Regions from separate parts of the Halomonas sp. 5021 genome, predicted to be linked through region 1. Evidence: predicted binding sites of a transcription regulator. Region 1 holds the regulator's gene; each other region holds the start of a gene.
The links. The regulator sigma-54, encoded in region 1, starts transcription at its own class of promoters, with help from an activator protein. The targets are predictions, from matches to a motif close to TGGCACNNNNNTTGCTNT.
Positions count from the first base shown of each region.

Region 1 (3,087 bases):
ACGCGAAGCACGCCTGGAAACACTCCTGGAAGAGTTCCACATTACCCACATCCGCGACAATATGGGCATGAGCCTTTCCGGAGGCGAACGGCGCCGCGTCGAGATCGCCCGGTCCCTCGCGACAGAGCCTGCGTTCATCCTGCTTGATGAGCCTTTCGCAGGTGTAGACCCCATCTCCGTGGGCGATATCAAGTCGATCATCCGCGCCTTGAAGGAGCGAGGTATTGGCGTATTGATTACCGATCATAACGTGCGTGAAACGCTGGATATTTGCGATGTGGCGTATATCGTCGGCGACGGGCATATTATCGCCAGCGGTTCGCCGGCCGCTATTCTTGACAACCAGGAGGTGCGTGACGTTTACCTAGGTGCTGATTTCCGTCTCTAAAGCCAGCAATGGCATATTTATTGCCGATGGCATACTTATTGCACTTGCACCCAAACACAACTCGCACTAGGGTGGATGCTTTCCGATAAACGAGTGGTTCTCAGATGGTCATGAAAGCTTCTCTTCAACTGCGGATCGGCACTCAGCTCACCATGACACCCCAGCTGCAGCAGGCAATTGCCCTGCTACAGCTATCAACGCTCGATTTACGCCAGGAAATCCAGCAAGCGCTTGACGCCAACCCCATGCTCGAGCAGGAAGATGAGTTCAGCGAAAGCGAGCAAGCTGACAGCGAGCCGGAAGCAAGCGAGTGGGCAGATAGCATTCCCAAGGAGCTATCCGTCGATAGCGACTGGTCAGATACCTATCAGGATACGATGGGCAGTGGCAGCACAAGTAGCGAGGGACCTGACTTCGAGCGCCAGGCCACCGGGCAAACGCTGCATGGCCACCTCCTCTGGCAACTCGCCATGACCGATTTGAGCCAACGTGAACAGTTGGTGGCCGAGAGCCTGATTGACGCACTGGATGCTAACGGTTATCTCACCCAGCCCCTTGCCGATATCCGCGAAGGACTGCGAGACCAGGGCGTGGAAGGCCTCAGCCAGCGCGAGGTTGAGACCATTCTACTGCGACTGCAACAGTTCGAGCCCACCGGCATCTTCGCCCGCGATCTTCGCGAATGCCTGATGCTTCAGCTCGCCGCACTACCCGGTGATACACCGCTGCTGATTCCTGCGCGGCGTCTGGTTCGCCAGTTCCTTGAAGCGCTGGGTAAAAATGATCAGCGCCTCCTCAAGCGAAGACTCGGCCTGGACGATGCGCAACTCGATGACGTCATCCAACTGATCAGAAGCCTGGACCCGCGCCCCGGCAGCGTTTACAGCGCCACTGACGATAGCTACGTGATTCCCGACCTGGTGGTTCGCCACGATAACGAAGGCTGGCACCTCGAACTCAACCCAGAGGCCTTACCCAAGCTCAGGATTCAACCCGACTACGCTAGCCTGATCAAGCGCGCCGACAAGAGTCATGATAACCAGTTCCTCAAGGATCACTTGCAGGAAGCCCGCTGGCTGATCAAAAGCCTCTCCAGCCGCAACGACACCCTGTTACGCGTCGGCCGCGAAATCATCACTCGCCAGATCGGCTTTCTCGAACACGGCGAAGAGGCCATGAAACCGCTTATACTGGCCGATATTGCCGATGCGGTAGAGATGCATGAGTCGACCATCTCTCGCGTCACCACCCAGAAGTTCATCCATACACCGCGGGGCATTTTCGAGCTTAAATACTTCTTTTCCAGCCAGATCAGTGGCCAGGACGGCGACAGCCACTCCAGCACGGCCATTCGCGCTCGTCTCAAAAAACTGATTCAGGAAGAACCCCCCGGCAAACCTTTGTCAGATAGCCGTCTGGTCACCCTGCTGGAGGAAGCCGGCATCCACGTGGCACGTCGCACGGTTGCCAAATACCGCGAAGGCATGGGCATCCCTTCGTCCAGCGAACGGCGTCGCTTACGTTAAGCAAACGGAAACTCAACACAAGGGCTTTGCTTAACGCCAAAAAGGGTTACAATCGAAGGACAGTCCGACGGATAAGGAGTACGTCAATGCAAGTCAATATCACCGGTCATCATGTAGATCTGACTGACGCCTTGCGTGACTATGTCAACGAAAAGCTGGAACGCGTTGAGCGCCATTACGACAACATCACCACCGTGCAGGTAACGCTCTCGGTCGAAAAAGAGCGCCAACAGGCCGCCTGCACACTCCACGCTGCTGGGGCTGACTTGCATGCTGAGGCCCTCGATAATGACATGTACGCCGCCATCGACGCCCTGGCGGACAAGATTGATCGACAGCTCGTTAAGCATAAGGAAAAAGCACAAGCCCGCGCCCAGGGCGCAGGTGTGCGTTAATTCAATGACGTTGGCCACAATCCTCCCCCCGGAACGCGTTCTCTACGATGTGCCCGGGGGCAGCAAAAAACGGGTGCTGGAGTTTTTCAGCACCTTTATCGCACAAAACATTCCCAGCCTCGACAGCCAGGAAGTGTTCAGCCGTTTGATTGGTCGTGAACGCCTCGGCAGTACGGGGATTGGCAACGGCGTGGCGATTCCCCATGCTCGAAGCCCGCACTGTGATTCACCTATCGCCGGCTTTCTCAAACTCAATGAAGCGGTCGACTTTGACGCCATTGATGGCGACCCGGTTGACTTGGTGTTTGTTCTTCTCGTGCCTGAAGAAGCCGACGACACCCACCTCGCACTGCTGGGACAAGTTGCTTCCATCATGAATGATGCCGACACGCGCCAGCAGCTACGTAAGTCGGGTAGTCAACGTGAATTGCTGGACCTCATCTCCGCCAAGATACGCGACCAGGCGGCCAGCCTTTAATAGGTCGGCACGTAATGAACCGTCCTGACCAAGGGGCGTTTATCCAAGTCGCTTGACCGCAAGCAAGAGAGCCTTCATGCAACTCGTCATTATTAGTGGCCGATCGGGGTCAGGCAAATCGATAGCCTTACAGGCACTGGAAGATCTGGGTTATTACGCCATTGATAACCTGCCCGCCATGCTATTGGACTCGCTGGTGGATGAGTTGCGTGATCAGGGTGATCGCTCCCACTTGGCTGTCAGCATTGATGCACGCAATCTGCCAGGCGCACTTGCCAAACTTCCAGAACTGCTCAAAGA
Region 1 covers NZ_JAXOVU010000001.1:136,024-139,110, reverse strand. The annotation lists gene lptB (LPS export ABC transporter ATP-binding protein) at 1-388, shown strand, start outside; gene R3F64_RS00625 (RNA polymerase factor sigma-54) at 493-1,914, shown strand; gene hpf (ribosome hibernation-promoting factor, HPF/YfiA family) at 2,001-2,309, shown strand; gene R3F64_RS00615 (PTS sugar transporter subunit IIA) at 2,314-2,787, shown strand; gene rapZ (RNase adapter RapZ) at 2,864-3,087, shown strand, end outside.

Region 2 (3,087 bases), on a different contig from region 1:
CGACCAGCGAAATCGCCGAACGCAGCTGGGTGCGTAGCGCGTTGTTGATGGTTAACCGATCCAGGTCGCGGCGGCTGACCTCGCCCAGGGCCTCCCCGGTCAGGGCATCTTCAACGGTGACGTCAAGCCCCGCGGTTTGTAGCGCGATCACAAAGCGGCCGTCGTCTTTCAGTCGCTGTAAGTCGCTATCCAGCAGCGCCTGCAACCAGACGTCGGCGCGCTCTTGCTCGCTTTCGATAATGGCGTTGATGGCCATGGCTTTGTCGTCGAATGAGCGCGTATCCAGCGCTTCAAGGAGCGCTTGACCATCGTCCTCCTGTGCCTGAACCGCCATGGGAAACCAGGCCAGCAGGCTGATGAGCAAACAGGTGACGATCCTTGACATGGTACGTGCTGTCCACGAATAGCAAGGGATCCTCATGAGTGAGTCCTTCGAGTGGCGTGCCCCAGGCGGTGCCATAAGCAAGGCATCGCCTGGGTAGATGAATAAGGGGAAAACGGATCCAACAACGGGGCGGCTTACACCGCCCCTGACATAGGCTTACTCGGTCTGCGCTTCTTCAGCATCGCTACCCATGCAGCGGTTTTCCGCCACGTTGTAGTTGCCGCATTCCATTGGCTTGCGCCAGTCGCTGATCAGATCACGCGAACCGGGTAAGTAGTCCGACCAGGCATCGCCTGCCACGGTAGACGGCGTTTCCCAAACCACGGCGAACTGGCCGTTGTCCTGAATTTCCCCGATCATGACCGGCTTGGTGATGTGGTGGTTGGGCATCATCGCGGCCGAACCACCCGACAGGTTGGGCACGGTCACGCCGATGATGGCATCTTTAACCGCGTCCACATCGGTGGTACCGGCTTTCTGAACAGCCTCTACCCACATGTTGAAGCCGATGTAGTGGGCTTCCATCGGGTCGTTGGTCACGGCGTCGTCTTCGCCGGTATGCTCAAGCCAGGCGTCGATGAAGTCGTAGTTGGCGTCGGCATCCACGCTCATGAAGTAGTTCCAGGCTGCCAGGTGGCCCACCAGCGGCCCAGTATCGATCCCGGTGAGTTCCTGCTCGCCCACCGAGAAGGCGACGACGGGAATATCGGCCGCGTCGATACCCTGGTTGCCCAGCTCACGGTAGAACGGCACATTGGCATCACCGTTAACGGTGGATACCACGGCGGTTTTCTTGCCTTCGCTGCCGAAGCGGCCAATTTCCGACACGATATTCTGCCAATCGGAGTGACCAAAGGGCGTGTAGTTGACCATGATATCTTCGTCGGCCACGCCAAATTCTTCTTTCAGGTAGGCTTCCAGGATACGGTTAGTGGTGCGCGGATAGACGTAGTCGGTACCCGCCAGGACCCAGCGCTCCACGCCGACCTGATCATGCAGGTAGTTAACGGCCGGAATCGCCTGCTGGTTGGGTGCCGCGCCGGTGTAGAAGACGTTTTCGGACGACTCTTCACCTTCATATTGCACCGGATAGAAGAGTAGCCCGTTCAACTCTTCCACCACGGGCAGTACCGATTTACGCGATACGGAGGTCCAGTTACCAAAAATGACGTCCACTTCTTCCTGCTCAAGCAGCTCCCGGGCGCGCTCGGCAAACAGCGGCCAGTCGGAAGCAGGGTCGACCACCACGGGTTCAATTTCACGGCCGAGCAGGCCGCCGGCTTCATTCTGCTGCTCAACCAGCATCTCGACGGTGTCTTTAAGGACGGTTTCGCTGATGGCCATGGTGCCGGACAGCGAGTGCAGGATCCCGACTTTGATCGGGTCGTCGTCTTGTGCGACGGCCTGGGTACTGGCCCCCATCACAGCAGCGGTCAGCAGGGCAGTCGAGAACACTCTAGACGTCTTCGGGTGTGTCTTGCGTAGGAAAGTGGTCACTTGAATCTCCTTGCACCCCTTATGCTGGGGGCTCGTTTATTGGCGTCGTATGCCAAGCAACAAAGCTTGGTATACGTCCACTAGCAACAAACAATTTGCAAGGGCTGCGCCAGATTGGCACATAAGCAACTTATGGACGCACAATCAGCAACTTAAGATAAGTCTAAAAAACCAGATTACGACTAAAAGCACCAAGATAGCGCAACAGCTGTCGGCGAGCGCACGCTGATCATGCACCAGTAACGCTCAATGCACTGTGACCGTGCAAAAACGGGGCGCCGACTCTCGTCGACGCCCCGTTTTTCAGGGTTGATGAATCCGTTCCAGGATTAATCGCTGCCAGACGTTCCCTCTTCGATGGGATTGCGCATCCGGCGGCGCAGGATAGGCCCAATAATATAGGGCAGGATCAAGCCCAGACCGGCAAATACCCAAAGGCCAATGGCCAGGCCGCTGTTCCATAGTATGGTCCAGTCACCGTCGGATATATCCATGGCATGGCGCAGGTTCTTTTCCATCTCCGGCCCCAGTAACAGGCCGAGAATGATCGGCACCAGGGGAATCTCAAGCTTACGCAGCAGATAACCGGCAACGCCAAAGATCACCATGAAGTAGAGATCGAAGACGGTATTGCTGATCGAGTAGATGCCGACAAAGGCAATCATGGTAACGATCGGCAGCAGGTACATGGGCGGTACCGACAGCAGCTTGACGAAGATCCCCACCATCGGAATGTTCAGGATCAGCAGCAGGAAGTTACCCACCAGGAGAGCGGCAATCACGCCCCAGACAATGTCGGCATTCTGGGTAAACATCAGCGGGCCCGGCGTGATGTTCAGCGAAATCAGCAGCGCCAGCAGCACCGCCGTCGTGCCGCTACCCGGCACACCCAATGTCAGCATGGGCACCAGCGCGCCGCTTGAAGCACCGTTGTTACCGGCCTCGGGACCTGCGACACCGCGTGGATCACCCTTGCCGAAGTAGCCTTTCTTGCCCACGACCTTTTTTTCCAGGGTATAACCAATAAAGCTACCCAGCGACGCACCGGCACCTGGCAGCACGCCAGCGATGAAGCCCAGCACCCCACCACGAAAGCTGGAGGGCAGGATCTCTCGGATATCCTTCCACTTGAGCGAGAGCTTGTTGACCGCCATTTTTTCCTTGCCACCACCGGCCTTCTCTTCGATGAAGAACAACAGCTCGGA
Region 2 covers NZ_JAXOVU010000002.1:377,879-380,965, reverse strand. The annotation lists gene urtB (urea ABC transporter permease subunit UrtB) at 1-385, opposite strand, end outside; gene urtA (urea ABC transporter substrate-binding protein) at 542-1,882, opposite strand; gene R3F64_RS05455 (tripartite tricarboxylate transporter permease) at 2,212-3,087, opposite strand, start outside.
Region 2: the regulator sigma-54 is predicted to act here: its motif matches at 1,977-1,994, upstream of urtA (urea ABC transporter substrate-binding protein).

Region 3 (3,087 bases), on a different contig from region 1:
TTCACTGGTGAGCAGAGTCCGAAAGCCGCGGCCAAATTCGCCGCCGCTGTAGGCGTGGTTGGCGTCTTGCGGGGCATCCGGGATGTGTAAATCGCGGAAACGGACACGCTCGCGCTTCAGGATCTGCGTCGCCTCATGGCGGGCAAGAACATTCCAGTGATGGGCAGCCTGCATGCGCTGCTGTTCACTATAGGGATACGTAGTGGCAATGGGCGCTTGCGAGGTATTGGCATAGAAGCAGCCACTTAGCGTCAGACAGGCCATGCCGATGACGAGTGGGCGTAGCGCTGACGAGGGTATATCAATTTTACGGGTGCGCACCGGGTGGTTCCTTCTCGCTACGAAACGGCTTTTTGATAGACTAGGCAGCGCTAATGACAACGCCACGCATTAATAGTCGGCCAGGGGGCCAAAAACTTGAATGAGTAATCACACGGATGCTTGAAGATCACCGCAGTGGACCTCGCCACGACTCGCTCATGTCCCCGTACCGTGAAGATGACAGCGGTAGCATCTGGATGGTGAGCTACATCGATATCATGACGCTGCTGGTGGCGCTGTTTGTGATCATTATTGCGGCAGCCGGTGCCACAAGCCCGGCGTGGATGGCCACAGAACCACCACCTGAACCGCTTTTTGATTCGCCTCCGCCGCTTGAAGTACCGCTGCCAGAAGCCCTTGCCAATATGCGTGATGAGCGAAGATATTCGACCAACTGGCTGGGTGGCGAGTTGCTGACCAGCACGATCACGGCGGCTCAGGGGGTGGCTGGGCGGCCCAGACGAACCACGCGGGGTGTCCCCCCGCTGCTCGCCATGCCTGACCCGGTAGCAGAATCACCAGCCGCGTTGCCTGAACGCCGTTTGCCGATGCCCTTGGTGCCGGTTGAACAGTCAGCGCTTCAATTTCCGCTGGCTGATTATATGGTGGTCCTCACGGATAATCCCCCAAGTAATGTCGAGACGCTCAGCGATAATGCCATTGACGCTGCATTGGCCCTGAGAGAGCAGATGGAGAGCTCCCCTTATCTACCTGATTTAGAAGGTGTCGAAGTCTCACGGGTAGAAGAAGGTATCAGTTTGCGAGTGCAGGACAAGCTGCTGTTTCCCTCAGCAGAAGCCGGGTTAACCGATGGTGGAAGCGAACTGATCAGCACGTTGCTTGACACCATCCAGCGTTATGACGGTGAAGTATGGGTTGAGGGCCATACGGATAGTCGAACGATTGACACCCCTGAATATTCATCCAACTGGGCGCTATCCAGTGCCCGGGCGATCGCGATTGTGGAGGCCTTGGAAGAGGCGGGCGTTGCATCGGATCGCTTACGTGCCGTTGGGCTGGCGGCTACTCAATCCCTGGCAGATAATGACACGGCAGAAGGGCGGGCGCGTAACCGCCGAGTCGAAGTTGTCATCCACGTAGAATAAAACCCTTGCAGAAAAAAAGCCCGCCGGGGAAGGCGGGCATAAAGGGCTTGGCTCACTGCAGCCCACTGGCAGAGGGGGTGGGGTGTACAGGGTTGCCAGTGGGTACAATTTGAGTATAGCTATTTATTAAGTCTTGCCAAGCTTTGTATTGGTTTTTTTGTTATCAAATGTAATGCTGGGCGGCACCATCCTGGCGCTGGTGTCTGTGCATGCCCTCTCTGAGTGCACCAAAAAAGCGCGCTGCAATGTCTGCCTCGGGGGCAACCGTTCTCGACTCTGGGTATTCCCCCTCTCCACCTTATGGATATCAAAGCGTTAAAAGTGTTGGCACGTATTGTGCTAGGCAATAAACACGCTGTCATCGCCATCTCCAACAAGTGGTGATTGAGCGCGTCCACCGCTTAGCAGTAGAGAGGCTGCGCCATGCTTGAACACGCCAGCGCTTCGGCGCCCCCCGATGACCAAGTGGAGCTGTCGCGCCTTGTGGTCACCGACCTCGACGGTTCGCTGCTTGACCACCATAGCTATGACGCCTCCCCGGCGAGGACTTGGCTCGCCCGATTAAAGCAGGCGAAGGTACCGGTGATCCCCGTGACCAGTAAAACGCGTGCTGAACTGCTTCCTCTGCGTGAAACGCTTGGGCTGACGATGACCCCGTTTGTGGCTGAAAATGGTGCTGTCATCGGCCTTCCGCCTGGTTGGTGCCACGCGCGGCTGGATCGGCCGGGCAACGGCCGCGACGGGATGGTCATCAAGCATCCAAGCGTTGATATTGGTTTTATTCGGGCCCGTTTGAAGGTCTGGCGCAAACGGCTCGATGTGCGGTTTACCCCGATGAGTGAGCTTACCCTTGACGACTTGACGGGGCTGACCGGACTCGACGCTATCCAGGCACAACTTGCCCGCCAGCGCGAGGGTAGCGAGCCCTTGCTGTGGCACGACGATGACGCGTCGCTGGAGAGGTTTCGCCGCGCCCTGGAAGGTGACGGCCTGCAACTTACCCAGGGTGGCCGCTTTTATCATGTTATGGGTCGTGCATCCGACAAGGGCAGTGCGGTCACCTGGCTGGTTGGACGATTCCGGGCGCTGCGCGGTCGTGAGCCGCTGTCCATCGGCCTGGGCGATGGCCCCAACGACGTGTCGATGTTAAACGTCGTCGATCAGGCGGTCGTGATCCGTGGCCACCATGAGCTGACGGTTGACCCTACTAACCCCCATCTTTACCGCACACAAGCCACTGGCCCCGAGGGCTGGGTAGAAGGCATGTCTCACTGGTGGGGTAACGCGTTTACGCCGACCAATCCGCGTGATGCAAAGGAGGCAAACGCATGAGTGATTTCCACCAGAACGGCGTGATTACTGACTTTCACAATCTGACGCGTCGCCCGGTTGAGGCGCTGGAAGAAGAACTCAGCCAGTTTGCCCGGCGGCGCCCGATGGGGTTGATCCTGCCATCATTGTTTTCAGAGCTTGAGGGTCCGGCACTTTCGGCCATTGTCGATGAACTGGTCAAGGTGTCCTATCTCGGCGAGATCGTGATTGGCCTGGACCGGGCCGATCGCGAGCAGTTTTTATATGCACGGGAGTTCTTTTCACGCCTGCCTCAGCACACACGTATCCTATGGAACGACGGGCCCCGCCTGCGTGCCCTGGACACCGA
Region 3 covers NZ_JAXOVU010000005.1:120,747-123,833, forward strand. The annotation lists gene R3F64_RS10465 (hypothetical protein) at 1-264, opposite strand, end outside; gene R3F64_RS10470 (OmpA family protein) at 438-1,427, shown strand; gene R3F64_RS10475 (HAD-IIB family hydrolase) at 1,851-2,759, shown strand; gene R3F64_RS10480 (glycosyl transferase) at 2,756-3,087, shown strand, end outside.
Region 3: the regulator sigma-54 is predicted to act here: its motif matches at 1,753-1,770, upstream of R3F64_RS10475 (HAD-IIB family hydrolase).

Region 4 (3,087 bases), on a different contig from region 1:
CGTCCCAACGTTTGGTAACGCGTTCCAGGCGGATACGCGATTGCTCCATAACACTCATCACCGGCTGTTGGTTGTTATTGATCCAGCTTGTGTTGAAGGTGTTGCAGTTGCATGACACTTACATGGATGGTTGATGACAGCCGTCGTGTCAAGCAGAAGATCACTTGGCGACTTTAATGCCATAACGCTGGAGCCTGCGTACCACGCTGGATTGGCTGATGCCCAGCCGTTCGGCGATGGCGTAGGTGCTGGGCAGCGTGGTGCTTAATTCTTCAAAGGTTTCCCGCTCCAGCCGCGCGAGATACTGTTTGAGGGTTTCATGGGGCTCGATGGGTGACGTCTTGGAGGAAGTTGGTGCGTTTGCCAGATTCGTGGCGGGGTGTTCCGCTTGGGGATGAACGGTCGGCGTTTCGATTTGATCGGTGGGGCTTGAAAGCCAGGCTCTTTCCAGCCAGTTCTCCAGCTCGCGGACGTTGCCGGGCCATTCACTGCCCATCAGAGTCGACCATACCTGATTGCCCAGGATTTTCTGCCGCCCATAGCGCTGGTTCAGCCGGTTCAGACAGGCCTCTACCAAGTCGGGTATATCCTCGCGGCGGTCTCGCAGCGGGGGCAGGGTGACGGGGATGACATTAAGACGGTAGTAAAGGTCCAGCCGAAAGTGCCCGGCTTCGACCTGCTTGGCCAGGTCCTGGTTGGTGGCGACGACCAAACGGAAATTCACCCGCCTTGGGCGGGTATCGCCCAAGCGGGTCAGGCTGCCATCCTGGATCACCTTGAGCAGTTTGGTCTGCATCAGTAGCGGCAGCTCGCCGATCTCATCCAGAAACAGCGTGCCGCCTTCGGCCTGCTCCAATAGGCCCGCTTTGCCCTGCCGCGCGGCGCCGCTGAAAGCGCCTGGCTGGTAGCCGAACATCTCCGACTCGAAGAGGTTCTCGGGGATGGCCGAGCAGTTGACGTCGATAAAGGGGCCGTCACAGCGCTGGCTCCAGCGGTGCAATTGTCTGGCGAAGGCGGTTTTCCCCACGCCGGACTCCCCCAGCATCAGCACATTGGCATCCGAGGGCGCCACGCGCTTGAGCAGCAGGGCAATTTCCCGCATGACGTTGCTTCTGACCTGGAGGTCATCCAGGGCGTCATCCAGCGCCTGTTCTTCGGCATCGGGGGCGGCATGGCTGCGCTTCAAGTGTTCGCTGAAGCGTTTTTGCAGCAGGGCGTATTCATCTTGCAGCAGTTGCAGGTCGGTAAGATCCCGGGAGCGGCTGATGACGCGCTCAAGTTTACCCTCCACAAAGACGGGGTAGGCTTCAGCAATGACGCGTCGGCCTGTCCCGGTGACCTGCATAAGCTGCGCAGGTTGGCGCGTGCGCATCACTTCCAGCGTAATCGACGGCTTCAGTACCCCAGCGGCCTGTAGCTGTTGAACGCTGCTGGCAAGCAGTTCCTCCCGTGATAACCCGTAAACCGCTTCGGCGCCTGGGCTGATATCCAGCACGCGGCCGTCGCCACCAACGATGAAGAAATGGTCGTTGGCTGTTTCCACGATGGTTTGCAGGACGCAGCTATCGATGTCGCTCACCAGGGGCTCCTTTGATGCGTTTCTGAATCGATAATGCATTCTTGAATCAAGCGGCCCTATTTTCAATGCATTTTTGCATCACAAGAGCTTTTTAACGACGCTCAATGGCGGTCTGTGCGCGAAATGGAAGTTGGCACGGTACCTGCAGTATTCAACAGTAGTCAGGCCGGATATGGCTCAATCAATAACAAGCTGGAGATGAGTATGTCGGACTTTAATCAGCCGATGGGCGGCAACAGCATGCCACGCTTTGCCGGCCCCGCGACCATGATGCGCCTGCCTACGCAGGAGACGGCTCAGGGGTTGGACGCCGCCTTTATCGGCATTCCCATGGATATTGGCACGTCAAACCGCCCGGGCACACGCCTTGGGCCGCGCCAGATCCGCGATGAGTCGCGCATGCTGCGCCCCTACAACATGGCGACCCGCGCGGCCCCCTTTGAAAGCCTGCAGGTGGCAGACATCGGCGACGTACCCATCAATACCTTTCACCTGCCGAAAAGCGTCGACATCATTACCGCGTTTTACGACGAGGTGCTCAAGCATGACTGCATTCCGCTGACCCTTGGCGGCGAACACACGCTGACACTGCCGATACTGCGCTCCATTGCCAAGAAACATGGCCCGGTGGGGCTGATCCACGTCGATGCCCACGCCGATGTGAATGAGCACATGTTTGGCGAGCCGATTGCCCATGGCACGCCGTTTCGCCGTGCCCAGGAAGAGGGGCTGCTGGCCGCCAACAAGGTCGTGCAGATAGGCCTGCGGGGGACGGGATACGCCGCGGAAGATTTCGACTGGTGTCGTGAGCAGGGCTTCCGCGTTGTGCCCGCCGAAGAGTGCTGGTACCGCTCGCTGGCGCCGTTGATGAAGGAAGTGCGCGAACAGATGGGCGATATCCCGGTATACATCAGCTTTGATATCGACTCCCTGGATCCGTCGGTTGCCCCTGGCACCGGCACGGTGGAAATGGGCGGCCTGACGTCTTCCCAGGGGCTCGAGATCGTCCGGGGCGCGTCAGGCTTGAACATTGTCGGCGGTGATCTGGTGGAAGTCTCTCCCCCCTATGACACAAGCGGCAACACGGCATTAATGGGGGCCACGCTGCTGTATGAAATGCTCTGCGTACTGCCGGGCGTGAAGACCGGCAGTTAATTCGATAATTGCGATAAAAAGCGCCGACTTAACAAGGCGTAGACGATAACGATGCAAGTTAAGAAGCGGTGTTGTCCGCCGCTTCAGAAATCGCCAGCTCACCTCCAATAAACCTTCAATACAGGTGAACCCATGTCCTCGCATGTGCAGTTAGACGAGCCAAGCGCCGATGAACCGATCCAGCGGCGCCATCTCATTAAATTCTTAATTCCCTCCCTGATTGGGGTGCTGTTGTTCTTGGTGCCCTTTCAGGTAGGCGACACCATTAACATCGGCATGGGCCTGATGGCCGATGGGTTGCAAAACCTGCTGGGAGCGGCGCTGCCTGCTATCGCCACGGTGGTATTGTGCTT
Region 4 covers NZ_JAXOVU010000002.1:652,475-655,561, forward strand. The annotation lists gene R3F64_RS06675 (ABC transporter ATP-binding protein) at 1-49, opposite strand, end outside; gene R3F64_RS06680 (sigma-54 interaction domain-containing protein) at 161-1,579, opposite strand; gene speB (agmatinase) at 1,784-2,734, shown strand; gene R3F64_RS06690 (YjiH family protein) at 2,867-3,087, shown strand, end outside.
Region 4: the regulator sigma-54 is predicted to act here: its motif matches at 1,711-1,728, upstream of speB (agmatinase).